DNA from 3 places in the Desulfosporosinus sp. Tol-M2 genome. Region 1 is predicted to be linked to each of the others. Evidence: riboswitches for the same ligand, from Rfam matches in the RefSeq annotation. Region 1 holds a riboswitch; each other region holds the start of a gene.
The links. Region 1 has a riboswitch for cobalamin ahead of AC6I5A_RS14110 (energy-coupling factor ABC transporter permease). Riboswitches for the same ligand answer to the same signal wherever they lie in the genome.
Positions count from the first base shown of each region.

Region 2: another riboswitch for cobalamin. It lies ahead of AC6I5A_RS02600 (bifunctional cobalt-precorrin-7 (C(5))-methyltransferase/cobalt-precorrin-6B (C(15))-methyltransferase); the one in region 1 lies ahead of AC6I5A_RS14110 (energy-coupling factor ABC transporter permease).
Region 3: another riboswitch for cobalamin. It lies ahead of cobT (nicotinate-nucleotide--dimethylbenzimidazole phosphoribosyltransferase); the one in region 1 lies ahead of AC6I5A_RS14110 (energy-coupling factor ABC transporter permease).

Region 1 covers NZ_JCAIJG010000195.1:10,806-17,110, forward strand. Annotated here, with positions in the region: gene AC6I5A_RS14085 (undecaprenyl-diphosphate phosphatase) at 1-303, opposite strand, end outside; gene AC6I5A_RS14090 (precorrin-6A/cobalt-precorrin-6A reductase) at 488-1,213, opposite strand; gene AC6I5A_RS14095 (energy-coupling factor ABC transporter ATP-binding protein) at 1,372-2,223, opposite strand; gene cbiQ (cobalt ECF transporter T component CbiQ) at 2,227-2,997, opposite strand; gene AC6I5A_RS14105 (energy-coupling factor ABC transporter substrate-binding protein) at 2,994-3,290, opposite strand; gene AC6I5A_RS14110 (energy-coupling factor ABC transporter permease) at 3,287-4,093, opposite strand; cobalamin riboswitch at 4,488-4,671, opposite strand; partial or broken gene AC6I5A_RS14115 (DDE transposase) at 4,844-6,305, opposite strand, start outside.
Region 2 covers NZ_JCAIJG010000039.1:45,351-61,968, reverse strand. Annotated here, with positions in the region: gene cobI (precorrin-2 C(20)-methyltransferase) at 1-12, opposite strand, end outside; gene AC6I5A_RS02600 (bifunctional cobalt-precorrin-7 (C(5))-methyltransferase/cobalt-precorrin-6B (C(15))-methyltransferase) at 9-1,226, opposite strand; cobalamin riboswitch at 1,546-1,725, opposite strand; gene kamA (lysine 2,3-aminomutase) at 1,954-3,237, shown strand; gene ablB (putative beta-lysine N-acetyltransferase) at 3,230-4,096, shown strand; gene cbiD (cobalt-precorrin-5B (C(1))-methyltransferase CbiD) at 4,044-5,183, opposite strand; gene AC6I5A_RS02580 (CBS domain-containing protein) at 5,428-5,850, shown strand; gene AC6I5A_RS02575 (DUF1540 domain-containing protein) at 5,929-6,117, shown strand; gene AC6I5A_RS02570 (4Fe-4S dicluster domain-containing protein) at 6,539-6,754, shown strand; gene AC6I5A_RS02565 (2-oxoacid:acceptor oxidoreductase subunit alpha) at 6,747-7,871, shown strand; gene AC6I5A_RS02560 (2-oxoacid:ferredoxin oxidoreductase subunit beta) at 7,864-8,676, shown strand; gene AC6I5A_RS02555 (2-oxoacid:acceptor oxidoreductase family protein) at 8,669-9,235, shown strand; gene mnmL (tRNA modification radical SAM protein MnmL/YtqA) at 9,207-10,145, shown strand; gene AC6I5A_RS02545 (bifunctional glycogen debranching protein GlgX/4-alpha-glucanotransferase) at 10,190-13,708, opposite strand; gene glgA (glycogen synthase GlgA) at 13,705-15,135, opposite strand; gene glgD (glucose-1-phosphate adenylyltransferase subunit GlgD) at 15,156-16,277, opposite strand; gene AC6I5A_RS02530 (glucose-1-phosphate adenylyltransferase) at 16,293-16,618, opposite strand, start outside.
Region 3 covers NZ_JCAIJG010000061.1:378-7,215, forward strand. Annotated here, with positions in the region: partial or broken gene AC6I5A_RS04210 (ribonucleotide reductase barrel domain-containing protein) at 1-829, opposite strand, end outside; gene nrdR (transcriptional regulator NrdR) at 895-1,380, opposite strand; partial or broken gene AC6I5A_RS04220 (asparagine synthetase B family protein) at 1,676-2,401, shown strand; cobalamin riboswitch at 2,433-2,608, shown strand; gene cobT (nicotinate-nucleotide--dimethylbenzimidazole phosphoribosyltransferase) at 2,718-3,797, shown strand; gene cobU (bifunctional adenosylcobinamide kinase/adenosylcobinamide-phosphate guanylyltransferase) at 3,850-4,440, shown strand; gene cobS (adenosylcobinamide-GDP ribazoletransferase) at 4,446-5,189, shown strand; gene AC6I5A_RS04240 (HD domain-containing protein) at 5,436-5,933, shown strand; gene AC6I5A_RS04245 (TVP38/TMEM64 family protein) at 6,192-6,838, shown strand, end outside.

The DNA.
Region 1 (6,305 bases):
TCCTACTAGAAATCCTATTCCAAGTGCAGGGATCACCCCAACGAGAGTCTTTTTCCACAGGTCAAATATACCTTGATTGTCTGATGATTTGTTAAAGCCTAATGGAATAAGTCTTTTCCAAAAGTAGACAACCACCGAAAGAATAGCGCCTAGTTGTATTACCACGTCAAACATATTCGCAAATTGTTCAGTGAACCCTACAAACTGGTTCACTATAATTAGGTGTCCCGTAGAGGAAATAGGAAGAAATTCGGTAATTCCCTCGACAATTCCTAAAATCAAAGCACTGAGAAAATCGTTCATAGCATCATCTCGTTTCAACCAGTATTTCTGTTCAAAACCTTCTCCTTACTACTTTACTCGGCTCCTTAATTAAATACTAATTACAACATAAATACAACACTGACGCAAATGTTGCATATGCAATCAGGAGCATTATTTAACCAACATTAATATTATCTGCTTCAGATTTCCTCAAGCTAGTAAATCATTTTGGGCTATTTGTCTCAACCCAATCCAGTAATTCTTTGACATTATTCACCATCAAACCATCATTCGTCTTAGTTCTTTTCAAAAGGACTATCTCTATCCCTAATTCTAAGGCTGCCGAAATTTTTGTATCTGTACCCCCGGCAGATCCACTATCTCTGGTCAATAGAATATCTGCTCCATAGAATTTAAAGAGCGCTTTGTTAATTTCTTTAGAAAATTGTCCCTGCATTGCTACGATATCTTTCGGTAAGATACCCATATCCTGACATTTTTGGACTAACCGTCCTTCCGGAAGAACCCTAACAACTAAACGAGCATAACGAGCAAAGTCAGCTTGCACGATGCTTTCCAGTTGGTGGCTACCCGTCGTCACGAAAATCGTTACTAATCGTCCTTTATCTTTATGTACTGCACCGACTCGCTGTTCTAATTTGAGCAAAACTTCCTCCCAGGTACAAACTGGATATATTAATAAGCTGTCTGGAATGACAGTCTCCGGTCTTTCGAGCCTTAAATAAGGAACGCCCTGCTGCTCACACCATTGGCGTAAAGGGGCCAACTTCACGCTGCTGGAAGGATGGCTGGCATCAAGGATTAATGAAGGTGCCTCAGTGCCGGTCCAAGCTGTCCAGGTTTGTACCCGTATGAATTTAAGCCCTCTAGTGTCGAGGCATTTACTAATCTCACGTGCCGCCACAGTTTCGCCCAAAAGCATGATCATGTTTTTTCCTCCAAAGCCGTAGTGAACTCGTTCAACTAAAGATAAAACGAGTGTAATAAAAACTACGATCTTACTGTATTAGTGTTGTGATCAATGACAACTTTGTTTATGACAAATGCGTATGTCTATGGTGAATGTCGGGAGAATGTTGATCTGAGTTAAGCCGATGCCGCGTTCTTTGTCAGAACGCTTCTATATAACTCTTCCCTTGTTTTCGGCATAGGGCTAGACGTAGGCAGCCATCCTTTTTGAACCAATATGCCATGCATTTCTATCAGCCAGGGAAGTGCTAAATCGGCACGTTTCACATTTTTCGGGTGCATAAACAGCTCGCAGGGTTCTCCATGAGCAATGATCTCTCCACTGCACATTATAGCAAGCCGGTCTGACCATGAATAGGCTAAATCGACATCATGGGTGGCTAGAATAATCGTTTTACCCGCACTGCTCAACTTCTCCAGAAGCTGCATGAATTCCCTGGAATGACGAGGGTCCAGTCCAGCAGTTGGTTCATCAAAAATAATAACTTCCGGCTTCATCGCCAGAACACCCGCGATGGACACTCGTTTTTTTTGACCATAACTTAATAGATGAGTTGGTTTATCTTCGAGGTCTGTCGTTTCCGTATCGATCAAGGCTTGTTTTACTCTAGCTTTCACTTCCTGTTCTGAAAGTCCCAGATTAAGAGGACCAAACGAGATATCCTGATAAACACTGGAGGAAAAAAGCTGACTATCCGGATCTTGAAAGACGATTCCCACTTCTTTGCGCAATTCAATCAGCGCCTTGTTTTTGTAGGATATTTCTTGTCCCTGGTAATTTATTGACCCTGAATTTGGACGATAAATTCCGTTAAATTGCATAAATAACGTGGATTTTCCAGCACCGTTCGATCCCACAATGGCCAGTTTATCCCCCTTATGAACTTGCAAATTCACATTGTGCAATGCCTTTGTGCCATCAGGATAAGAATACTCTAAATCAACGGCTTCAAGGATGATTTCCGACATATTTTACCTCCAAAGTATATTCAATAAGATTAAAGGGATCTCCAAACCCGTGATAATCAGATAATTTCTGCAGCTGACAGGACGTTCCTTGGTCAGTACCTTAATCGTCCCAGAGTAACCCCGCGCTGACATGGCATTGTATAGTTCTTGGGATCTTACAAAAACTTTCCCTAACAATGCTGTAAAGAGCAGACCCAACGAACGAAAAGAGGCTCTCATCGAGATGTAGCCTGAACGTGAAAGCTGAGCACGCCTAATCGTGGAGGCTGTTTCCAAAAAGACAAAGATAAAGCGATAAATAAGCACCATCAATTCGGTGATAAGCACAGGAACCTTCAGTTTATGGAGTACGGTAATCAGCTCCGTCATGGGAGTAGTCAGTGCCAGAAAGTAAAGACAAGAAACCGAGCCCAGCGATCTGAAAAAAAGGTGAACTGCTGTGATGAAATCTGGGTAACGTATTCCAACGGTAAGACCATGAATGGTTTGAGCGAGCCAAAATCCCGATGGATTAGTCGAGACCGAAAAAGCAATCGTTAAAACGCCGATCAGGAGAAACGAAAGAGGTACAATCATTAGTCTGACAAAAATGCGAGTGGGGATGCCTGCTTTGATGACTATTCCCCCCGCCATTAAAGCCAGGACGATCAGAGGGGTGATGAGCGTGGCAGCAGTTAGACACGCCAGCACGCTCATCAGCGCGAAAAGAGATTTTTCCGCCGGGTGGACTGTTTTTAAATTATTACAATAGGCGTAACTATCTATGTCAATCAAGTTTGTTCCTTCTTGCTCGCATTGAATTTTCCTTTTGAATAACCTAAGAAGTAAAAAAAGATTCCGCTTCCTATGGCTGCCTGCAGAGCAAACAAGAAAGTTTCGACTTCACCGCTCGCTGGTTCATAGAAAGGGTTAAACCAAGGTTCATAATCGGGAGCCACCGTGTTGATTGCTTCTCCTGCTTGAACATCGGCCCCGGCGAATTCGGCATTACGTGCCAGAAAAAGGGGACCAAAGGCCAGTGCAGCAACAATGACTAGTAGGATTCCATTCTTGGCAATGGGTTTCATGCTTTCACCCCCTGTTTTTTAGCAGATAACTCTTTCCCGGTAAATATACCTAAAATTGCCAACTCTTTCTGATTATAAGCACTCAGGATATTAATGACCAAAACGGTAAGGATACCTTCGCTGATGGCTAAGGGCAGCTGTGTGAAGAAAAAGATGCCCATGAATTCCAGAGCAGAGGCCATTACGCCCCCGGTCGCCGCTGGAAAGGCCAGCCCCAACTGAAAAGATGTTGTGATGTAAGTCATTAAATCGCCTATTGTCGCTGACAGGAACACAGATAGCCATAGAGGAGCTCCCAGTTTTTTTGTACCTTTATAAATACCGTATGAGACAAATGGACCGACAATTCCCATGGAGAACGTATTGGCACCTAAGGTTGTTATTCCGCCATGAGCAAGGAGAAGCGCCTGAAAGATTAGGACAAGCATCCCCAAGACGGTCATTGCCGCCGGTCCGAATAGTATAGCGCCAAAGCCCACTCCTGTTGGGTGCGAGCAGCTACCCGTTACGGACGGAATTTTAAGAGCTGATAATACAAACGCAAAAGCTCCGGCCATACCGAGCATCATTTTTAAACTTGGCTGTTCGGTCACTGTTTTTTTAATAGAACGTACCCCCGCGATAACAAACGGAATCATAGCGATCCACCAGAAGGCGGCCCAGTTGAAAGGCAAGAATCCTTCCATAATATGCATAGCATAAGCATTATTGGGAAAGACGATATAGACAGCCAAAACATAGGCAATTAAGAAACTAATTCGTTTGATCATACGCAAATTCATAATAACATCGACCCCTTTCATTTTAACATCAGCCTATCCTTCATTGACTCAACTCCATTTTCTCCTCCATTCTATAAAAAATAAGGAGACAACCTCGCATCACTCATCACAAAGATAGCAATGGATGGTTGTCTCGAACCCTGCGTTCTCTTCCGCTTCCAAGTCGCATTCGCATTTTTGAAAGCAGATCCCGCCTGAACAAGACTTTTCCCCTAAGGTCAGTTTCCCTCGGGAAACTAGTGAACTCGTTTAACTAAAGTTGAACATTACCCCCACCGAAGCAGAATAAGGTGTACCTCTCCCACTTGTAGAAGTGGGAGTCTTACGATTGGATCAAGTTATACCTAAAGATATATAAAAGCCCTCCAAAATATGAAGGGCTGAACTTAAAAATTCCTGCCACCCATACATCGTGAGTAGAGCATATGAGCAATCAGGTCTCCTGGCTCAGGTTCCTCGTTTCGCGCCTCCTTCCCAAGTTTCCTCAGTGGATGTGGCACAAACTCCCCTTTACAGTGGCGGGACCGCGCCGGATTTAAACCGGCTTCCCTGTTATGATTTTTCGGCTTAGAAAAATCGCTTGCTCATCTATAAATGATTCTGGTGCTGAAACTCTGAAAATATCAACCTAATTCTTACCCGAAGGCAAATTTGAGCTGTTTTTTCCATCTTATGGATGTCGTGATTCATAACTTTCACTAATATCTCGAATAATTGTCTGCTTGGCCGTCTTATTAAGTGGTATTCCTTCGTTCTAACCCGTTATTTCCTCTAAATTGGCGCAAGGACCCCTTGGAGTTTGACTCGAGTTTTTTTGTTTTTGTTATTCTGACGAGTATCGCCTTGTAAGAAACGAACGATCTGATGGAAGTTATGAGCGATTGTTTTTAATCCCATGGTCAGGGTACAACGTACTAAACCACGAACTCTAAGTTTGCCTGCTCCACGAGCCCGCTTTAAGGCGGAATTCGTTCCTTCAATCGCGGCACGTTTACTACCATTTTCGTTGCGATCTTTCTTGTCCATGAGGATTAAGCGGGTAGTTTCGGCGATAAGACTTTTTTGGTTGAAGCGCAAGACGGTATCCTTCTTTTGGAACTTGACGGGGCATTGATTCTTTAAGGGACATTGAGTGCAGATGTTTCGGTCAAAATGAGCACTCAAGATGCCACTCTGCGAGTTAAAATCACTCCGCGTTGGTTTTTGTGAGTTTGGACAGTTCAGGATCGATTCAAAGTTTTTAATGTTAAAGGCGCTATAAGGCAGTTTGTTTGAGAAAGCCTTTCGTCCGGTCATATCCGTATAATGGAGTTTTGCTCCAAGACGTTCCGCTTTTTTAACGAGTTCGCTACTATAATATCCCCCATCTACGTAAAGGTCTTTCACGGGAGTGCTTTTTTGAAGTCTTTCAAGACTTTGATCCGCCATTAAGACATCACTTGTGCTATTCGGTTCCACCTGGAAATCCGTCACAATTTGAACGGGATTAGCCTCTGCGCAGGTCTCTATGAGATTGACCGCATAGCCGACATGATTTTTGCCCGCCTTTTTCCGAAACGTTGCCTCTGAATCAAAGGCTGATTGAAGGGAACCCGCGGCGATATCCTTGTTTTCTTTAGCCAGCCGTACTTTGCGTTGGTCATCATAAATCGTTTGTTCTTTCAAAAAGCGAACGAGTACCTGAAATTCTGAACGCAGTTGAAGTTCCACGTTATCCTTCACAAGTTGGCTGAGTTCACCTCCTGAATTCAAGAGTTTTTCTAGACGTGATGAGACTTCGGTATCTTTTAATTTGTAGAGGAGGGTTGTCTTGTAATGGGAATCTAAGACTTCTAAAAGGTCCGAGCTAAGAATCTCTGGCGGACAGACCTTGATGGCTTGAAGTAAAACATCATAAGCCAAGGCGAGACGTCCAGCCCGTTTGATGTTCGACATGACCTGAGTTGAATCCATTCTCTGTTCGTCGGTATCCAGTTGAGCGACTTTAATGAAGTGTTGGACGAGTGTTTCAAACTGTTGAAAGATCACATCCCCTTCTTTGGGATGATCCAAGGTGTATTGATATAGTCTGGCTCGAAATTCATAGAAGGTTCTGCGCGCAAAATACCGTTCTCCGATATTACGGAGGCCAACGGCATAGGAAATTTGAAAGTCGTAGGCAAAGGCGTCAAAAAGGACTTCATCCGTATAATTCTTTAGATGTTTGATGATTTCCAGAGCCACTAGGATATTG
Region 2 (16,618 bases), on a different contig from region 1:
TGTTGTATTCATAAAGCTTCCCCTTTTCGTGCTGATAATATAAAAATTGGGTTCAAAGCCTGGGCCATATGCAGTGTTTGTACCGCTTTCCAACGGATTGCTTGAATTGAAACGATATCGATATCCTGATAGTTAAGGTCTGTCAGCAGATTCAATCCTTGAGCCACTGTTTCGATCGTCACCGCTGTGATTACGATTCTTCCACCTGCAACAAGAGGAACAGTTTCTAAGATTTCTGCTAAACGCCCATTACTCCCACCAATAATACAGACACCGACTGGGGGAAGCTCCCCGAAGACATCCGGCGCAGTTCCGGGAATCAGATACAGATTTGATACGCCAAACTTACGCTGATTGGCCAAAATAAGAGCTTGAGCCTCTGGATTATGTTCAATCGCATATACTACGCCCTCAGAAGCGAGACCGGCGGCTTCTATACTAATACTTCCGGTACCGGCTCCAATATCCACGACACGATCGTATTTTAATATTTGGGCTTTGGCGAGTACTTGCACACGAATTTCCGCCTTGGTCAGGGGAACATTTCCCCGTAGGAACTCTTCGTCTGAAATCCCTATCCGGCATCCATTGCCTTGCTGAGTGGGTTGCTGCTTATCCGGGTAGAGAATAACAATAGCATTCTTTAACAACGTCTTTTCCTGAGCCAACTGCTCTGCATCCATTGACGCCCAAAATTCCTCGGGATAAGCAAGAGCATTCCCGATCAGGATCTGTGGATTATAACCGCGCTCCAGATAGTGCTGTGCGATTTTCTGGGGAGTATTTTCCCCACCGGTTAGAACCGCTGTAGGACTAGTTATCATCTGAGGCAGTACGGTCAACTCTCGACCGTGAACGCTGGCAAAGGTTGCCTCCTGCCAAGGAAGCCCCGCTCTGGCAAAAGCGAATTGCAGAGAACTGATCCCAGGATAGACGTCGATTCTCTCCTCCGGAAATTCTTTCTTCAGTCTGGGTAATAAACTGAAAAACCCAGGGTCGCCGGAGACTAAAACCCCGACGACTCTCCCTTCCGGAAGTGCGTTTCTAATCACTTCAATACTGCCGTCTAGATCAACTGATAGGTCATACCGGCGTCCTGAAAAATCCGGAAAGAGTTTCAGTGCCCTTGAACCTCCAACTAATACATCGCAGTGCTTAACAAGTTCAGTGATTGCCGGCGGCAACCATTCCGGCCGCCCAGGTCCGACGCCGATCACTTGTAACATATAATAAACCTTCTTCCCTGGATTTTATTTAAGTCTCGTAGAAACCAAACGTTTATCCAATCGTAAGACTCCCACTTCTACAAGAGGGAGAGGTACACCTTATTCTGCTTCGGTGGGGGTAGACTCCGACTTCGCCGCTAAGAATTCCTTTTGGGACGTGCGGCTTCGGCAAAACCCTCCACTGGAGGCTTTCGTCACCGAAGACTCGATGTTCAACTTTAGTTGAACGAGTTCACTAATGGATGGGTAAATAAAAATACGAACCGGAGCGGCTCGTATGTTTACCTTAAAAAAACACACATCACCTATCGCCCGTAGGTCTGTGATATTTCTCAAGGCAGGTTTTCTGGCTTCATATCATCATTCTCTACCCATCATGGTAATAACTCGCGGGATAAATGAGAACTCCTTGTTTACAGTGGCGGGACCGCGTCGGACTTTCGCCGACTTCCCCTTTTTAATCCTCTAGCGCAGAGGAACCTTAAGCATAACGCTATTAAATTCACGAGTGGTGTATTCGACGAACATTCGTTTATTATTATATACCAAGTTCTTTCTGATAGAAAGAAGTTAGGAAAAACTTAAGTGAACCAGCATGAATTTCTCGTGGGTTATTACCTTAGAAAAATATTGATGGATAAAGTTTACATATCTAAGGGTTGACATTTGCTATATGACAACTTATTATATATATACAGGTTGTTAGTCTAACGGGGAGGTTGAACTAATGAATGCACAACAACGAAAATTATGGCTTCATATAAGTGATGAGCAATGGAATGATTGGCATTGGCAAATGTCCAACCGAATCACAACCCAGGAAGGATTACTTGAATTTATGTCTCTTCCCTCTGAGGAAGCTGAACAAATTAAACGTTGTCTGAAAAATTTCCGCATGGCCATTACGCCTTACTATTTTTCCATGATGGATCCCCAGGATCCGGAGTGCCCGATCAGAAAACAAGCAATTCCTTCGATCCACGAATTGAGCAAATCCTCATGCGATTTAGACGACCCGCTGCATGAAGAAATCGATTCGCCGGTACCTGGCCTGACGCACCGCTATCCTGACCGAGTTCTGCTGCTGGTGACGGATCAATGCTCAATGTACTGCAGACATTGCACCAGAAGACGAATGGCGGGACAAAACGACCAAGCTTTGCCGCTCAATCGATTTAAGCTCGCCTTGGAATATATCCGGTCCAACCCTCAGATACGTGATGTACTGATATCCGGAGGAGATCCATTTACCCTTTCCGATGACCGTTTGGAGTATATCCTGTCCAATCTTCGTTCTATTCCAAACGTCGAGATTATACGGATCGGGACAAGAACCCCGGTTGTTCTCCCTATGCGCATAACAGATCACCTCATCGAGGTTTTGCAAAAATACCACCCACTTTGGATTAACACACACTTCAATCATCCTCAAGAGCTTACCGTTGAAGCCCTTAATGCCCTGGCTAAACTGGTTAATGCCGGTATTCCGCTTGGTAACCAAACAGTTTTGCTTAAAGGAATTAATGATTGTCCTGTCACTATGAAAAAACTGGTTCATGAGCTCGTAAAATGCAGGGTAAGACCATACTACTTGTACCAATGCGATTTATCCACCGGCATTGAGCATTTCCGGACATCTGTCAGCACAGGTTTAGAAATAATTGAAATGCTCAGGGGACATACCTCCGGTTTCGCTGTTCCAACCTTCGTTGTCGATGCACCGGGAGGTGGTGGTAAAATCCCTCTGCAGCCCAACTATTTAATCTCGCAATCCAATGACAGAGTCATACTGCGCAATTATGAAGGAGTCATTAGTGTATATCAAGAACCTGAAGATAAAACAAGCAGTTGTAAAACATGCACAAAGAACTGTTTCAGCTCTAAAACTCGCCAGATTGGTCTTGCTAAATTGCTGAAAGGTAAGCTGATTAGTCTGACACCTCAAGAAAATATCCGCCTGGAGAGAAGAAAAATAATATCCAGTCGTCGCAGAGGTGAAGCAAATGCTTAACACGACGAGCCCTGTGAGTTTCTTTAACCCCATTACTGATGAGAGGAATAAACGGCTGGTTGTCAACGGCTACGCACAAGGAACCAAGCCTTCATTATTCGGGCCGCATCTTATTCATTTAGCCTTAACAAGGAAGCTGGAAAAAATATGGCTCTGGGCATTACCTGCCGATATTTCTGAATTTATGCAATACGGCTTTCGTATCGAAGGCAGCCTCTTCCGTGGTAACTATGAGGAATTCGCTGTTAGCTTAGCCTATTATGTTAGTGAGTCAAGAGGTCATTCTCATAAGTTGCAAGCAGAGATAAATATTATCCATAACGTAAGAACGGTACCGCTTAAACGCTCAGAACATTTGCCTCCTGGAATAGAATTAAAACTCTTAAATGAATCCTACGCCCAACGAATATCCCAAATATTAACACGGGTTTTTATAAGTTATCCCTCCCCGGTAGAAAATCCTCAATATATCCGCTCCCTAATACAGGATGGGATTATTTTTGCCGGGGCATTATCAAAAAATCAGCTGGTTAGTGTGGCGGCAGCTTACCCTGATCCAATTCTTAACCGTTGCGAAATGACGGATTGTGCAACTTTAGAAGATTATCGGGGACTTTCATTATCCGAAAGTTTACTCTGGTTATTAGAGCAGGAAGTAAATAATGGCTCATTCATCATATATACTTTGGCACGCGCCCAGTCCTACGGAATGAACAGAGTGTTTCACAAACTTGGGTATAGCTATCAAGGGTGCCTGATTAACAATTGCCATATCGCAGGTTCCTTTGAGGACATGAATATCTGGGTTAGCTCGAACTCTTCGGTCCAACTGACCACACCCAGACTTGTTCTTCCATAATTTTTCGAGCTCTCGTATCCCACCCAACCGGTTGTCCGTTCAATAACGTCATGACCGTTCCAACGCTTAGCTGTCCATAAGTGAACGCCTGAGCTCTAACACTCGCCAAGTGTGCTAAATGATGAAGCAACTTTTGCTCCCCAAGGCGCAAGAGCTCTGAAGCGGCCCCTTCAGTCGTTGGAAACTCCGCCAGATATTTCAAAGTATCTTTATTAATCCCTGCTAGTGCGGCATGCGCCAGTAATATTTCCATTCGAGCATCTGCGACACGATTATGGGTCTGGAAAATTCCGCCCGATACTTTAATAAGCTTTCCTATGTGACCCAATAAAATAACCTGTTCAATCCTCCTGTAGACCGCTTCTTCCAATAGAAAGCCTATATAGTTACCCATTTGGATTATAGCTTCAGCTGGGATCTTAAAACGCTCTCTCGCGACTCTATATCCATAGTGTCCTGGAGTGAGCACGATGGTTTTATGTCCATAAGCCACTGCCTGGTCCAATTCCGGTAGAATAGAAGTTTTAAACGCCTCCTCGGACATCGGCCGGACTATTCCACTTGTTCCAAGAATAGAAATTCCTCCGACAATCCCCAGCCTGGGATTAAGGGTGCCCATAGCAACGGCTTCCCCGACAGGGACCTCAATAATAATTTCCAGTTCTTCTTTTGGAAAGACCTCCCGAACCGCTTCACGGATCATTCTCCGTGGCACAGGGTTAATAGCGCTCTCCCCAACCTCAATGGCTAAGCCTTTTTTAGTGATGGTCCCAACCCCATGACCTCCTCGGATGTAAACCTCTCCCAGAGGAGAAATATAGCGCGCGGTTGCATGGATCTCAAGCCCATGCGTAATATCCGTATCATCCCCGCCGTCTTTCACAATACATGCCCTGGCTTCAGGATATCCGGTTTTACCCCCGTGGATGGGCATTATTAAACGTGCGGAATTCGGCAGGGGAATCTCTACTCGCTCGGGTAAACCGTCCCCTTGGAGGAGCAGACAGGCTGCTTTGGCAGCACCGGCTGCACAACTTCCTGTGCTGTATCCTTCACGCCATGTATGTCGATCTTTATCTCGTGCCATAGTTTCTCTCCCACATCAAATTTATCATTTAGTATTAGATATTTAGCTCGGTATATAATGAAAGTATAAGTTATGTAGGGTACCTGTGCAAACCACTTATGCTTCCAGAAAGTATAAACTAACTGTTACCGGTCAGTTTATACTTTCTGACTAGTATTAGAAAAGCCTGCAAGAATATCTTGTATGCTTTTTAGTCAAAATGTTAATACTAGCTATGGAAAAAATCATTAGGAGGGGCTGAAGTATGAAGGTTCGAGATGTTATGACAAGTTCAGTCGATTGGGTTACTCCTGAAACCTCAGTTGTTGAAGTTGCACAGTTGATGAAGAAAGATGATGTAGGTTCTATTCCGATTTGTCAAGATAATAGCTTGATTGGCATTATTACAGACAGGGATATTGTTCTGAAAGTTGTTGCAGCAGGAGGAAATCCCAATAATATATCCGCCGGGGATATTATGAGTACAGATACTATTTGCGTGTCCGCTGATCAGGATGTACATGAGGCGGCGAATTTGATGTCGAAGTATCAAATTAGGAGGTTACCGGTCTTAGATAAGAGTAAATTAGTGGGAATTGTAGCCCTGGGTGATCTGGCCATTGAAAAAATTCACATTGATGAAGCAGGCGATGCACTTAGTAGTATATCGCAAGGGACTTACCATTAATTTAAGTTGAAAGTTATTCATAAAAACCAAACAATCCAGGAATATTAAATGTTGAATTAACTTGAAGGAGGAATCCAAATGTCAAATCAAGTAAAAAAAATGCCGCAACCTAACGGTGGGATCAAATGTTATGTTAACACATGTCATTTTTATGGTTCAGGCGATCATTGTCATGCTGACAAGATCGAAGTTCAATCTCGTAACTCCAGTAGCTCTGAAATGACAGACTGTGCGACCTATCTCTCTTTAAACGTCTTGAATTATTAAGGACAGGTTATCCTTATACCACTAAGCTTTTGGGTTACAGTCAACTGGAAATTGGTAACTGAACAATTACCAGATCCCATATGTGTAACAATAACTTTTACCCAAACCGGGAATTTAAGGGGGTGTAACGAATATTTAAGTTTGTTGCACCCCCTCTTCATTTGCAAAATCTTGATTATCTGAAGGAATAGGTTAAGCTTTTCCGATTCCTTTCTCCGATCTCTTTGTTTTCTCCGCTTGGGTGCTAAGATAAGAAGGTATTCGCTCTGTTGACCTAGAAGTATAAAGGAATAAATATGCAGCGCCACTTCCCTGGAAAGTGAGTGAATTAGTTAAGAAGCGTTGACTTGAGAAAAGTGACCGTACGCAGAGCATTTATTCCAGGATTAATGTCCGGAAAGCATAAGGAGATGTTAAGGTTTTGGTACTGGCGATACAGACTGCTACCGTTTTGGTCAGTGAGAATTGGTGTAAGAGGTGCGGAATATGCATAGCATTTTGTCCTAATAAAGTGCTGGAAAACGACGAATCCGGGAGGGTTGTGGTTGCCAAACCAGAACAGTGCATAGCCTGTAAGATTTGTGAACGTCTTTGCCCTGACTTTGCCATCAATATTGAGGTGACTATAGATGAATAAAGCTAGATTAATGCAAGGAAATGAAGCCGTAGCAGAAGGGGCTTTAGCGGCCGGGGTTCTTTTTTACGCAGGATACCCGATCACTCCTTCCACTGAAATAGCTGAAATAATGGCCGAAAGATTGCCTTTTATCGGTGGTACTTTTATCCAAATGGAAGACGAAATAGGGAGTATGGCAGCTATTATCGGGGCCTCCTTAACCGGACTCAAAACCCTGACCGCAACCAGCGGGCCAGGATTTTCTCTTAAACAGGAAAATCTGGGGTATGCCATAGCTACGGAAGTTCCTTGTGTCGTGGTCAATGTGCAAAGAGGCGGACCAAGCACTGGATTACCAACGTCCCCCGCCCAAGCTGACATTATGCAAGCGAGGTGGGGTACCCATGGCGACCATCCAATCATAGTCTTAACGCCATCCTCCGTACAGGAGTGTTATGAACTTACAGTAATAGCCTTTAATTTTGCCGAGGAGTTTCGCATTCCCGTAGTTCTACTCATGGATGAAGTGATTGGCCATTTGCGGGAAAATGTTGTCTTAGCTCAAGAATTAACCATCGTTAACCGGAAAAAGCCAACTGTACCGCCTGGCGAATATATCCCTTATGAAAACGACGAGAGTATGATCCCAGCCATGGCGAACATTGGCGACGGATACCGCTACCATGTAACAGGGTTAACTCATGATGAAAAGGGCTTGCCAACAGGGAACCCGGAAGTGACAAAAAATTTTCTGCAGCGTTTAACCCAGAAGCTAAATCCATATTTAGATCGGATCCAATTAGTCGAAGAGATACAGCTTAACGATGCGGAGGTGATCGTGGTAGCTTACGGCTGTACCGCCCGTTCAGCCTTGGAGGCAGTGCATATTGCCCGCAACGATGGTCTAAAGGTTGGACTCTTTCGCCCCATCACGATTTGGCCTTTTCCGCAAAAACAGCTGGCGAAATATGCTGACTGTAAGTACTTAGTTGTGGAGATGAACAGCGGTCAATTAGTCGGCGAAGTTGAAAGAATCGTTGGCTATAAAACAGTCGAACGCCTGAACCGCATGGACGGAGTATTAATAACTCCCACGGAAATTTTGGACAGAATAAGGAAGGCCATCCAAAATGTTTAGTGATATTGCAAAATATTTCCGGACCGAGACTTTACCGCATATTTGGTGCCCAGGTTGTGGTCTGGGAACCATCATGGCGGCCATCGTCGGGGCTATCAAAACGTTGCAGCTTGACCAAAATAAGGTAATCCTTGTTTCGGGAATTGGCTGTTCCTCTCGTATGCCAGGATACTTAGACTTTAACACCATTCATACTACCCATGGGAGAGCTATACCCTTCGCCACTGGAATTAAAGCCGCTCGCCCAGAGTTGGCTGTCTTCGTCATCATGGGAGATGGGGATTCAACTGCCATTGGTGGTAATCATTTAATTCATGCCGCCAGGCGCAATATTGATCTAACAGCTTTGATAATAAATAATAGTATTTTCGGTATGACGGGTGGTCAGACCTCCCCCCTAACCCCCCGTGACAAACGGGGTACGACCTCTCCTTTTGGCAACCTGGAGAGACCCTTTCAAATTCTGGAGTTGGTTAAAGCGGCAGGTGCTACTTATGGAGCTAGAGCCACGGCTTACCATAATCTGCTCCTCACGAAACTGGTTATGGATGCCTATAACAATCCAGGTTTCTCGCTAGTGGAGGCTATTTCCCAGTGTCCTGTTTCCTATGGACGCCGCAATGAGTTTAAAACCCCAGTTGATATGCTGCTCTGGCAAAAGGAGCACGCCTTTAAAGCCGGGCAACGGGCTGTTGATGAAGAAGATTTCCAGATCGGCGAGATTTTTAAACTACAGGCGCCGGAGTATACGCGAGAATACGAGAAGCTCAGACAGAAGTTAAGGGAGGGCAGTCTCCATGACTAAGCAAGAATTTCTGTTCACCGGAGCGGGCGGACAAGGCCTGATTTTAGCTGCCATAATATTGGCTCAGGCCGGAATTAATGCCGGTCAAAATGTTGCTCAGAGTCAAAGCTATGGCCCCGAGGCCAGGGGAGGGGCCAGTCGGGCTGAAGTCATCATCAGTAACGAAGCGATTCATTACCCTAAAGTCGAAAAACCTGACTTTGTCTTAACCTTCAGCCAAGAAGCCTATATTAAGTACGGCTTGCATCTTCATGAAGATGCAAGCCTGATTGCGGATAATTCCCAGGTTACAGAATTTACGCCGCGTAGTAGTAATTTTTATGCGCTGCCGATCACAAAAACTGCCCGCACTCACTTTGGTTCCGAGGAAGGCGCTAATCTAGTGGCATTGGGAATTGTGGCTTCATTAAGTGGTAGAATTTCTTTGGACAATGTTTTGCAGGCTGCTCGGCAATGGGCTCCTCAAGGTACGACGGAACGAAACATCAAAGCTCTGGAATTAGGATGGCAAATGGGAATGGAAGCAAGCTATGCAAAAAAAGCGATATCGGACCTTTAATGAACAATTGCGTGAAAGGTTCGGAGGAAAAATAGTTAAGATCTCTTTGGATGCCGGATTTACGTGCCCTAACCGGGATGGAACGCTGGGAATAGGCGGGTGTGTCTACTGCAGCGAACGGGGTTCCGGGGATTATGCCGGAGATCAGAGGTTATCCATTCCCGATCAGTTTATTGCAGTGAAGGAACGGATGAAGAATAAATGGCCCTCTGCACAGTATATCGCTTATTTTCAAGCGCATACCAATACCTACGCTGCGGTTAAGCGGTTGCGTGAGGTCTATGAAGAGGCCTTGGCAGAGGAAAACGTTGTAGGGCTATCCATCTCAACAAGGCCAGACTGCCTGCCGGAAGATGTGCTTGATTATCTTGAGGAGCTGAACCGGAGAACCTATTTGTGGGTCGAACTGGGGTTGCAAAGCATTCACAGCAAAACTATGGAATGGATTGGCAGGGGGCATGACTATGCCCAATTTCTCAAGGGTCTTGAGCAGTTGCAGGCCAGAGGAATACGGGTTTGTGCCCATATAATCCTTGGACTGCCTGGAGAAACGAAAGCGGAGATGGTGGAAACCGCGCAAGCAGTTGCTCAGCTGCCGTTACAAGGGATAAAAATTCATTTGCTCCACGTTTTAAGGGGAACCCCTTTGGCAACCATTTATCAAAACGTGCCTTTTGATCTTCTGACGAAAGAAGAGTATGTTTCGCTTGTCGTCGATATTTTAGAGATCCTGCCGCCAGAGGTGGTTATCCATCGCTTAACAGGTGACGGTCCGCCAGATGATCTCCTTGGACCTCTATGGAGCCGTAAAAAATGGGAGGTTCTCAATGCTATCGATGCTGAATTAGAACGGCGAGATTCATGGCAAGGAAAATTCGCGAAGCAGGCATCAATAAAATGCAGAAGATAAACTAGAAATCCCTATTTTTGAGCCCAAAAATAGGGATTCTATTTTTACTTTCTCTTTGTTTTCTTGGCTAGGCTGCGGAGCCAATCTATTATTTCCTCCGTCTCCGGTATCTTAGCCAGCTGCCACTGCCAATTCCCATGGACAGTGCCTGGGACATTCATTCTGGCTTCCTCACCCAAACCTAAAATATCCTGCAACGGCAAGATAACCCATGCTGCTTGGCTCGAATATACTTCTTCGATCATTTTCCGGCATACTTGTTGGTTGATTAGGGTTTGGTCCAGCCGGTTGTTGAGCAGAGTTTCTTCATCAGTCAAATGACTCTTTTCATACCAGCCCAATAAGGTGTTATTATCATGGGTTCCCGTATAATAAACAAAATTAGTTTCCTCAGCCATTATTTCTGGCAAAGGCGTAAATTGAAGAACCTTGATTCCGGGAAACCCAATTAGCTGTTTTAAAATCTTGACTTCTGTAGTTATGAAACCTAAGTCCTCCATAATCAAGGGGAGCTTCCCAAACGTTTCCAGCATGCTTTCGAAGAATCGTTTCCCCGGACCTTTGAGCCAACGGCCCTTTTCGGCCGTCTCTTCCCGGGCATCAACCTCCCAATAGGCTTCAAACCCCCGGAAATGATCCAGACGAAGGTAGTCAAATAATTCCAGGCCCATCTGGATGCGCTTTTTCCACCAATCATACTGCGTATTGGCCAAAGCCTGCCAGTTATAGATCGGATTCCCCCATAACTGGCCGGTCTTGCTAAAATAGTCCGGAGGTACCCCTGCAGTTTTAGTCGGTCTACCCTGCTCATCAAGGACGAACAAGCCACGGTTCACCCAGACATCACAGCTATCGGCGGCGACAAAATGGGGTAAATCTCCGATTATTTGAATTCCTTTAACCTTGGCATAAGTTTTGAGTTTAGCCCATTCATAGAAAAAAGTGTATTGTAAGAATTCAAGAAAACCCATTTCTTCTCGGAGGAGCACCCTATACTCTGCTAACTTTTTCGTCTCACGGGAAGCAATCTCCGGCTCCCAATCATACCAGGGAACATCTCCGAAATGAGTCTTTATAGCCCTGAAAAGAACGTAATCATTGAGCCATATTTGATTATGAGTTTTAAATTTTAAAAAGTTCTCCTGCGAAAGATAGGTTGATTGTGCAGAAACAGCCGAACTGAGTGAGTTGCCTTCAAGCTGCTCCAGAAATTTCCGATAAGCTTCGGAGAGTAAATCACGTTTCAAATCTTTATAGGCAAGGAATAATAAACTTTTCCTTAAGCCCAAACTCCTGACCTTTTCGAATCTGTTACGTGTCTCCCCGAGGTTTAATAATCCCTCCCTGATCAAGTGGTCGAGACTGATAAACACCGTGTTTCCCGCAAAAACTGATTCACTTTGATAAGGACAATCCTCTACTCCCGTCGGGTTCAAGGGTAAGACCTGCCACAAGGATTGGCCGGAGTTGGCCAGAAAATCTACAAAATCGTAAGCTTCTGTTCCAAAATCTCCAAGGCCCCAAGCAGAAGGCAAAGAACTTATATGCAATAATACCCCGCACGAACGATCAAGTTGAAAATCATGAGGGCGCTTGTCTTTGATGAAAAGTGCTCTTCCCCCCAACGGACTTATGGATACGGTCCTAAACGTTTCTGACCAAAGCCTATCCCCATTTATTAAATCAACTCCAAACGAGGAGGGTTGGAGCATTGTGCTCAGATCCACAGTTTTTGTTTCCTCATTGTGACGATTGATCAGGATGATGATTTTCTCATCGTTCCCCAGCCGCAAAAAACCATAAACATCCGGTTCAAAGAAAATGGACTGAAAATCACCCGTCTGCAGCACCTCATATTCAGCGCGCAAACGAAGAATCCGGCGATACCAAGCCATGATTTCTCCGTCTTCCTTACCCCACGGATAAGTCCCCCGATTATAAGGGTCGGCATAACCTTCCGCACCTGCCTCATCACCATAGTAAATACAAGGAACTCCGGGAAATGTCATTTGCACCAAACTAAAGAGCTTGAGCCTTTGGACAGCCAATTGCCGGGCATTCGGGGAAAGTCGAAAGTTCCTTCGCTCTGTTAGGGTCAAACTCTGTTCGGCTGGGGTATCTCCTAAAAGCGTCAAAATTCGGATCGTATCATGATTCCCGATAAAATTCATGGCAGCATAAAAATTTTCACGGGGATAATTTTCATATAAGCTCATGACCTCCCGGTGAACGACTCGGGAATCACTTTGCCCAAGAAAAAACCGCAGAAAACTAGCGCGCAAAGGATAGTTCGTCGTCGAATCCAGTTCATCCCCCGAAAAATAGTTGCGCTGCCTGCCATAGCTTATTTTATTTGAAGCGTCTTCCCACACTTCTCCGATCAGAACAGCATCTGGGCGAACGCTCTTTATTGCCTCCCGAAGTTCCTGAATGAACTCATCAGGAAGTTCATCGGCAACATCCAAGCGCCAACCTGCAACCCCAAGGTTTTGCCACTTATGAATGACACTATCTGCCGAGCCATAGATAAACTGTCTATAGGAAGGGTTCATTTCGTCCACTTCCGGAAGAGAATCAACCCCCCACCAACATACATACTCCTGGCAGTTCGGCTTAAACTTATACCAAGCAAAATAAGGGGAATCAGCTGATTGGTACGCCCCCACACCTGGATAATTGTTATATTTATTGAAATAGATACTATCACTTCCGGTATGGCTGAATACTCCATCCAGAATAATAGAGATCCCGTACTGTTGGGCAGTGACGATCAATTGTTCAAAAACCGCATCATCCCCGAACATCGGATCAATCCGAAGATAATCCGCCGTGTCATATTTGTGATTACTCGCAGCCTCAAAAATAGGATTAAAGTAAAGAATGCTAATGCCCAACTCTTGGAAGTAGGGCAACTTGGCAAGCACCCCCCGCAGAGTTCCGCCAAAAAAGTCCCAATCGGTAACTCTTCCCTGCTCGTCCTTAATATAGAGCGGCGGATCAGACCAATTGGCATGCAACAGAGTGTTTTTCCTGGGAAAGTAGGTGAACCCGTTTGTCTGATCATTGAAAAATCGATCGACAAAAACTTGATACATTACCCCTCGTTTATACCACTCGGGGATTGTTATCTGCTTATGAACTGTTATTTGGTAAAAAGGTGGTTCTTGTTCATAGAGACTACCCTCCCCACCAAGTCTCTTTAAGTTATTTCCATAATAATAAGTTTGAGCTCCTAACCAAATCACAAAATAGTACCGGATTAGTCCTGGGGTGTTGGGTACCTCATATTCTACTTCATATAATTCTCGGTTATCAGAGCTTTCAAGGGATTTGGGTGCCGGATTTAAAGCAGAACTGGAACTTATCTTCTCCAGGGTTTTATGCATGACAAGAGTTATTTGCGGCTGGTCCTTTTCCCAAAGACGAAAATGACAAGCTTCAACGGGTGCCGCTGAAAACGTGCTCAAACGAAAGGTTATCCGCTGTCCACACGTAACCGCGCCAAATGGTTCACGGTAAAACAAATCGTGAGAATCATGATGGGCCTTTAACATTATCGTCATAATAATGACTCATAGATTTCGATGTAAGCATTGGCGGATCTGTCCCAACTGAAATCACTCGTTAAAGCATTCTGCCGTATACTCTCCCATACCGACTTATTAGCATAGTAAATTCTCACGGCACGTTGCACCGCGAATAACAATTCGTGAGCATTATAATTGACAAAACTAAATCCATTGCCTGAACCGGTCAGTTCATTATAGTTCATGACTGTGTCCTTTAATCCTCCGGTTTCCCGGACGATCGGAACCGTCCCAAAGCGCATGGCAATCATCTGAGAAATACCGCAGGGTTCAAAACGCGATGGCATCAAGAACATGTCTGCCCCTCCATAAATTTCATGTGCAAGTTTATCCGAGAACTCTAATTTTAGCGCCAGTTTTTCAGGATATTTTGCGATGAAATAACGCAGCATTTCTTCATAGCGCTGCTCTCCTGTTCCGAGGATAACCAACTGAACATCCAGCTCCAGTACTTCTTCCAACACGTGAAGCAATAAATCGATGCCTTTCTGATCTACAAATCGGGATACCATCCCCAGTACTGCTCTATCTCCTCGAACCGGAAGCCCCATAATACTTTGCAAGTGCTTTTTCTTTGTTTCTTTAGCATGAGGAAAATTACTATTTGGCATGACTTGATCGGGTTCCTTCAGCGGATCATAAACCTCATAGTCAATGCCATTGAGGATGCCCCTTAGAAATTCACTTCTTTTTCTTAACAGCCCATCAAGTTTTTCGCCGAAATAAGGATTTTTGATTTCCTCAGCATACGTTGGACTTACTGTCGTAATCCGATCTGCATAGAGCAGAGCCGCCTTCATGAAATTAACCGCGCCATGAAATTCCAAGGTATCTTCCGCAAAATACTCCATACCAAGCCCCAAAATATCGCTCAGAACTTCCTTGGAAAAAATCCCTTGATATTTCAGGTTGTGAATCGTAAATATAGTTTTCAGCGGATAATGAAGGGGTTCCCGGTCATAAAACTTCTTAAGCATCAGCGGGATTAAAGCTGTATGCCAATCATGGCAATGGATAATATCCGGTTTGAACCCTGGTATGTGCATTAAACTTTCCAGAACGGCCCGGGAAAAGAAAGCAAAACGCTCCGCCTCATCAAATTCCCCATAAACGCGCGGGCGCACAAAGTAATACTCGTTGTCAATAAAATAATAATGCACTCCCTGATAGATCATTTCCTCCAAACCGCAATATTGTTGACGCCAAGCGACTCGAACATTAAAATGGGCCAAATGCTTAAACTGTTTTTGGAAATCCTCGGGAATCATTCCATACCTTGGTATAATGACCCGGACGTCCACACCTTTTTTATGCAAGTAAGCAGATAATGAACCAACTACTTCTCCCAAGCCACCGGTTTTAATAAAAGGATCCGCTTCTGCAGCCGCAAAAACCAGTTTCATACTTTCCCTCCTTTCAAAGTCTAGATCACTGTTCTTTTGAGGACAACCAAAGGATTATTAAAACTCCCTTTCAAGACATTTTCTGTGTTAACCTTGACCGATTTATCGAGAATAGCATAGTCTGTTTGAGCATGGGCATGAATATAACATTTCGGCATGATTATGCTATTTCTGATTATACACCCTTGCTCAATAATCACATCTCGAAAAACAATCGAGTTGACAACTTCTCCTGAGATAGAGCACCCACTGGCGATCAATGAGTTGCTGACTTTGGCGTGGGAAGTGTATTGAGCAGGGGGGTTGTCCTTGATCTTGGTATGGATCTTGTCCGCTCCCGACCATAATTTTCTCCGAACTTCCAGGTTCAGAAGATCCATACTTCTCTGAAAATAATCCTTAAGCGTGCGAATCGTCCCAATCAAGGAACAAGTTGGACTACCGTAGATTTTGAGGACTTCCAGATTTGAAGTAAAAATATCCAGTAAGTCAATACACCCAATGAAACTATACTTCTCAACAATATCCAATAAAATCTCGCGCCGAATTATTAATATATTTACAAAATAAGGGTGACCGGGCTCTGCCCCTGCATGATCCTTTTGGTCAATAATCTTAGAAACTTTTTGATTCTCATCCATCTCAAGAAACCTCTCCTGGATCAGATCGCCCAAGTTAGCACCCTCTTGATAAATCAAGGTCACATCGGCATGCATGTCATTATGAAATTCCAGCGCATTCTGAAAATTTATATTAAATATTTGATCACCGCTGCAGATGATCACATTTTCTGCAAAATCCTTCTGCAAAAACTCGATATTTTTTTGTAAATCCTTAACACAAAACGTATGATTGTTTTCCAACAAGCCATGGATGTCTCCAGGCAAAATAAACAACCCGCCATTTTTCCTATCCAGAAACCAGACTTTACCGGCTCCCAAATGATCGAGAAGCGGTCTACAATGGTATGGCGTAACCACTCCAATCGTCTTAATCCCTGAGTTAACCATGCTGGATAACGCGAAATCGAGGATCCGATATCTTCCTCCAAAGGGTACTGCAGCTATTGGCCTTTTCAGGGTAAGTCCTTGTAAATTGTCCGTTGAGCTATTCGCATAAACAATCCCTGCATTGTTCGCCATTATTGCTCCCGCCTTTCAAATCGCCCGAATCCTGCCAATATTCCTACCCTCTTCGATCACAGAATCTTCAGGAACTATATAATTGTCCTCAATAACCGTGATGCCTTCTTGATCAGGTATATTTTTCCCCGCAACACCAACCTGGCAATGACTCATAATTTCTGCATTTTCTCCAACAATTGTCTTATGAATGACGGATCCATTTTGAACCTTTGCATAAGGCAACAAAATTGAATCCATAATTTCTACATCTTTTCCCACATATACTCCTGGCGCCAGGATCGAATTCGCCACCTTACCCTGAACAATACACCCATTACAAATAAGACTGTTTTCTATTT
Region 3 (6,838 bases), on a different contig from region 1:
CCTGCAGAGGAGTAGGATTCCCTTCATTTAAACGGTCAAGAAAGACGATGCCCGGTTCTCCGTTCTTCCAGGCATGCTCTACGATTTTATGAAAAATCTCCGGTGCAGATAATTTCCCTACGGAGACGCCCGTATGAGGGTCTATGAGATCATAGGAACGTCCTTCACGGACAGCCAGCATAAAGTCTTCCGTGATCCCGACAGAAATGTTAAAGTTCGTAATCTCTTTATTTTCTTCTTTACAATGAATAAACTCCACAATATCCGGATGGTCCACCCGCAGAATTCCCATATTCGCGCCGCGCCGGGTTCCGCCTTGCTTAACCGCTTCCGTGGCGGAATTAAAAACCCGCAGAAAGGAAACCGGACCGGAGGCTACGCCGCCGGTTGAGCGAACCATGCTATTTTTCGGGCGCAAACGCGAAAAGCTAAAACCGGTCCCCCCACCGGATTTATGAATAATCGCGGCATTTTTGATGGCATCAAAAATTTCCTCCATGCTATCTTCAACCGGCAAAACAAAACAAGCGCTCAATTGTCCGAGATCCCGTCCGGCGTTCATCAAGGTCGGCGAATTGGGCATGAATTCAAGTTTCGCCATCATCGTATAAAATTCTTGAGCCAAGGCCTCGGTTTCTTTTTGGCTTTTGCCGTATTTATCCTCTTCAATTCCTGCAATCACACAGGCTACCCGATAAATCATATCTTCCGCAGTTTCAACCACTTGTCCGTCTGCTTGTTTTAAATATCGTTTTGCCAATACTACCTGCGCATTAGGCGTAAGCTTAGCGTTCAGCCAGGTTTTTGGCGCTTGTCCTTCGAAAATCAACGCGAATCCCCAACTTTCCATCATTACTTTCCATAATTACTTTCCATCATAACGTTCCATCATAACTATTCAATTTTGTCCTTCTTCTGTATAGTTCCCCGTTTGGCAATCAGCTCTTGCAACTCCTCCATAAAACGTTGTATATCCTGAAACTGTCGATAGACGGAAGCAAAACGTATGTAGGCAACTTCATCCAATCCAAACAGCTGTTCCAGCACAGCTTCCCCCACCTGAGCACTCGACACCTCACGCTCCGAACTGTTGCGCAGGATTATTTCTATTGCGTAAGCTGCCTCCTCAATTTGTTCCATGGTAATTGGCCTTTTTTCACAAGCCCTTAACATGCCGGACATCATTTTAGAGCGGGAAAATTCTTCGCGCCGTCCTTCTTTCTTAACCACAATGAGCGGAGAATCCTCAAATTTTTCGAAGGTGGTAAACCGACGCAAACAACGTTCACATTCCCTGCGTCTGCGGACTGCCGTGCCCTCTTCCACCTGACGTGAATCATTAACTTTAGTATCCTCGTTGCCGCAGAATGGACAATGCACAGCTTCACCCCCAACATATAGTATGTTTTTTATTTAACCACACTATATGTTGTGTGTCAAACTCATTTATAATCTATATTATCGTCTATATAACGCTTTTTTTCTCTCCCAGGACATATTTTTATCCAGTATCTCTTTCTTCCTTGTCTTTAGAAATACTATGTTGTCTTCATTTCGGCAAAAGGGCTGAATAACCCAGCCTCGTATCCGCGAACACCTCTCCTCAACCGGGCATAGAGTATTACTACCAAGGGTAATTGATAATACTTATCATTTCATACAAGGAGGGCTCTTTATGTGTGGTATTGTAGGTGTTGTGGATTGGAAACGTAATCTCACCCTCCAAAAAGATATCCTGGTTGGTATGACTCAAGCCCTTACACCCCGGGGACCGGATGCGGAAGGGTACTGGCTTTCCCCTCGTGCTGCTTTCGGCCACCGCAGACTTGTTGGCGTTGACCCCCAAGGAGGCCGTCAGCCGATGATTCGCCAACAAGGTGAAAATACTTTTGTCATGATCTATACTGGTGTACTTTATAACAAACCGGAAATCCGTCAAGAGCTGCTGAGTCGTAACTACCGTTTTGAAGGACATTCTGATACGGAAGCCTTACTTCTCTCCTACTTAGAATGGGGGCCTTCTTGCGTTGAGCGTTTGAACGGTATATTTGCCTTTGGCATCTGGGACAGTAGAGAACAGCAGTTATTTGTGGCGCGTGATCGCCTAGGGGTTAAGCCTCTCTTTTACAGCGAACAAACAAGTTCACTTGTTTTTTCTTCAGAACTTAAAGCCCTGCTTAAACACCCGGATATATCCCCCAATATCGGACAGGAAGGATCGGCTGAAGTCTTCTTTGTTGGCCCGGCACATACTCCCGGAGCAGGTGTTCACAAAGGAATTTCTGAGCTAGAACCCGGGCATGTTCTATTATATTCTGCGAATGGTTTGTACATTCGCAGGTACTGGGCCTTACCTGATAATGTCCATACCGATGGATCTCTTGATTTCAGGACATGTACTTGAGATAAGAAAATGATTGTGTTAAGCTGAAGAAAAATAAAGTCATTTAGGTGCCCTTTGGGAGAATAGGGAAGTTCGGTTGGAAACCGACGCGGACCCACCACTGTATTCGATGAGCTTTCGTAAAACCACTGGCCTTGGCTGGGAAGGTTACGAGTTTAGCAATGATTCGAGAGCCAGGAGACCTGCCTAAATGTTTACGTCTTCCCATAACTTGGGGAGCGGCGGTGATGACGGAAAAGTCCCGACCACAGGTTTATTTGTGGCTGGGCTTTACTTTTTCTACTAATTATAACAAAATAGAGGGGATCAAACCATGCAAAACTTATCCGCAGCTCAACTAAACGCACAACTTCAAACACTCATAGCAAGCATTACGGATCTTGACGAGGAGAGCATTGGGCAGATCGAAAAGCGCCTGGACTCACTCACCAAACCGCAGGGCAGCCTTGGACGGTTGGAATATTTGGCAAAGCAACTTGGCGGCATCCAACGAACCTCCAATCCTAAAATTCTGAAGAAATCCGTCCTCTTAATGGCCGGTGATCATGGAGTCGTCGCCGAAGGAGTCAGTGCGTTTCCCCAAGAAGTTACTTCCCAAATGATTTACAATATCCTGGGTGGCGGCGCTGCCATCAATGTTTTAGCTCGTCAGGCCAATGCGGAGGTTTTTTGTACTGATGTCGGAGTTGCCTTCCCCTTAGAAGGGGACATAATCCACAAACGTGTTGCCAACGGAACCCGGAATATGACCAAAGGCCCCGCTATGACCCGTCAACAAGCTCTGCAAGCTCTGCTGGTGGGCGCGGAAATTGCCGATGAAAAAATCCGTGCAGGCTATAATCTCTTAGCCACTGGAGACCTTGGAATCGGGAATACGACCCCCAGCACAGCTATCATTGCCCTCTTGACAAATTCCACCATTGAATCAGTCGTTGATCGAGGAACCGGGCTCGATGACGCCGGATTAAGCAAGAAACGGCATGCTATTAAAAAAGCAATTGAAATTAATCAGCCCGATCCACAGGACGCCCTCGACGTTCTAACTAAAGTAGGAGGCTTAGAAATCGCGGCGATAGCCGGTTCGATCCTGCAAGCTGCTGCCAGCCGTGTCCCTATCGTGATCGACGGTCTCATCTCGGCTGCCGGAGCACTCATAGCCGCGAAACTTGCCCCAAAAAGCACCGCCTTTATGATTCCCTCCCACAACTCAGTAGAAATTGGTCACTGTAAAGCCTTAACTGATCTGGGACTGGAGCCGGTACTTAACTTAAATATGAGACTTGGAGAAGGAACTGGAGCCGCCTTAACCTTTCATCTTATTGAAGCTGCCCTTCATATTCTCGAGGAAATGTCCACCTTCGCCGATGCCGGAGTCAGCGAACGGTCAATCTAACTTCCATATTCTTCATTAACAAATCCTAAAACACTGAAGCGGGTGAATGCTATTGTCTCAATTTACTCTCATCACAGGCGGCGCCCGGAGTGGCAAAAGCCGCTTTGCCGAACTTCTTGCCGCTCATGCAAAACGTCCCGTCATTTACATTGCTACCGCTCAAATAGGGGACGCAGAAATGGCCCTGCGCATCAAAAAGCACCGGCAACAACGTCCGTCCACTTGGCGGCTCATTGAAGAACCCCGGAACATTCGCGCTGCCTTGATTCAACTTAAAGACGAAGACGCGGTTATTCTTCTCGATTGTGTCACGCTCTGGCTAAGCAATCTTCTCTTAGCAGATAACCCACCGAAAGACCAGGATTCATTCAACAACGAACTTGAACCTCGAATCCTGGACACTGTAAAGGACGTCGCCCAACTAACCCGGGAGATTAAACCGCAAGTCATCTTTGTCTCCAACGAAGTAGGTCAAGGAATTGTTCCTGAGTACCCTTTGGCCCGGGCTTACCGGGATTTAGCCGGAAGGAGCAATCAAATTCTGGCTCAGAGTGCGGATCAGGTTTATTTGGTCGTGGCGGGTTTTCCCATGGAGATTAAACACCCCGGCGAGAAGCTGCTTGCTTCCCTGCTCAAGGAGTGATTAATTTGCGCGGCTTTCTCATTGCCCTTACCTTTCTGACCCGGCTCCCTTTACCTGCACCCAAAGTAGAAGTCACCTCGGAGGAATTTTCACTAAGTTATCGCTATTACCCCTTGGTCGGACTTATCATAGGACTACTCCTTTGGCTTCTGGCGAAAGCGTTGACTCTTTATTTCCCCGCCTTGGTTCTAGGTGCTCTCTTGTTGGTTGCTGAGTTAATGCTTACAGGGGGGCTCCATCTTGATGGGTTCATGGATAGTATGGATGGATTACTATCCGCCCGGAGTCCGGAACGTATTCTGGAGATCATGATGGACAGCCGAATTGGAGCTCATGCCTGCATGGCCCTCTTCGGCTTATTACTCCTCAAATTCGCCTTACTTGCCAGCCTGACTCCCCCTCAATTTTCCATCCTCCTTGTTATGCCCATGCTCTCACGCTGGGTATTTCAGATTGGGGTGGTCGGGTTTCCTTATGCCCGCCCCCAAGGACTGGGAAAAGGTATTCATGACACTACCCGCTGGATTCCTTTTCTTATCAATGGATGCTTAGTTTTGGGAGCCTCCTTTTTTCTCTCCGGATTTGCCGGACTTATCGCCTTTGGAGTATGTGTCATCACTGTGACCTTGCTTGCCTCCAGAATTTCCTCTCTCTTAGGGGGATTAACCGGAGACTTGTACGGAGCGTTTATCGAGCTTTCGGAAGTTGGGTGTTTACTGGCCGCTCTTCCCTTTCTCGGCAAAGCCTGACAAGACCCTCTCCATCCAACCAAAATATGAAGTTTATGACTATACTCAAGTAACGGATTCACCAAATGATAGTGTTAAGTAAACTAAAATTCCTAAGATGGAAAAAATGACCAGTTTCTATTAATTTACAACGCTCAACTTCTAAAGTATACTTAAAAAGTAACTATTTATAAGTCTAAAACTTCAAGCAAAAAAATTACCTCTGATAAAGGAAACGACACCCACTTAGCCAGGAAGGTGATATGATTGAGTTTAGCGGAACATGTTGATAACATTTTAAACCACGATGAATACAAGCAGTTGGCTTCATATACTCATCACAGGCCTTTTACAACCCTGGAGCACTCCCTCCGGGTCGCTCAAATTGCCTATAACTGGTCAATACGACTGGAAAGTACCCTTAAGTTAGATACTTTTGCAATCACCCGGGGCGCCCTCCTTCATGACTTTTTCTTATATGATTGGCATCACCTTAGACCCGAAGGAGCAAGATGGCATGGTTTTCGCCATCCTCGTATTGCCTGCGAGAATGCGGAACGTTGTTTTATCCTAAGCGAAAAGGAAAAGGATATTATTTTAAGCCATATGTGGCCACTCACCGTTCGCAGGCCCCGGAGCCGGGAAGCTTTTCTCGTTATGGTCGCTGATAAAGCGGCATCGATCCAGGAATTCAGATTTAAATTCAAACGCAACCTCCCATCCTCTGAGCGGTACACCACACTCCGTCTGGTAAAACATATGTGAATAAAAAACTCCCTTTCTGCTCTGATTAGTGACCGAAATAGTATGACATGCCTTGTTTTCTGGCATGTCATTTCTTATTGTCAGCCATGTGATAAAAACCCTTTGTAAGTTTCCGCCGTGCTAAAAAATTGAGAAAGCACTGAGAATCAGCGAAAACATATAGCTTTCGGCGCAGATCTGCACTAAACTAGAACAAGGGTCATTCTTTGAGGGATGACCCACGCATGGTGCAGTTTTTATTTTAAGGGAGGTTAACCGTTGACCAAGAAGTACTTCTCCTTAATGACGTTGCTAATTTCCCTCGCGATAGTGATTTTTCTTTATCCTAAGATGCAGCACCCTGCTGAATTACAGGCGTTCGTGACTCAGTGGGGATTATTAAGCATTTTTATTGACCTTGCTATAATAATGACTTTGGTTCTTTTTCCAGTGATGCCGTTTGTCTTAATGGCAGGGATTAACACCATTATTTACGGGTGGATCGGTGGTTTTATGCTTTCCCTTAGCGGGAGCTTGTTAGGCGCCTCTTTGGGTTTTTGGCTAGCACGTACGCTGGGACAAGAGTGGGCGCAGCCAAAGATGAAGAAGCTCGGAAAATGGGGCGCTCTGCTAAGAGGAAATAGCTTTTCCGTTGTCCTTCTCTCGCGACTTATTCCGGTACTTCCCTCTGCCGCAGTGAATTATGCTGCCGGCTTATCCCTTATGACCTTTCCTTCGTTCTTGTTAGCCTCCCTGCTCGGAAAATTTCCCATGATTATTTGGGAATCCTGGGTAGGGCATGATTTATGGCGAATCTCACATCATCCGGGTCGGCTATTGTTGGCCTTAGCGATCGGCGCTCTCCTGTTTGGATCAGTGGGACTCTATTGGTATTATTCTAAAAAGTTCCCCCAGCCACCTCACTT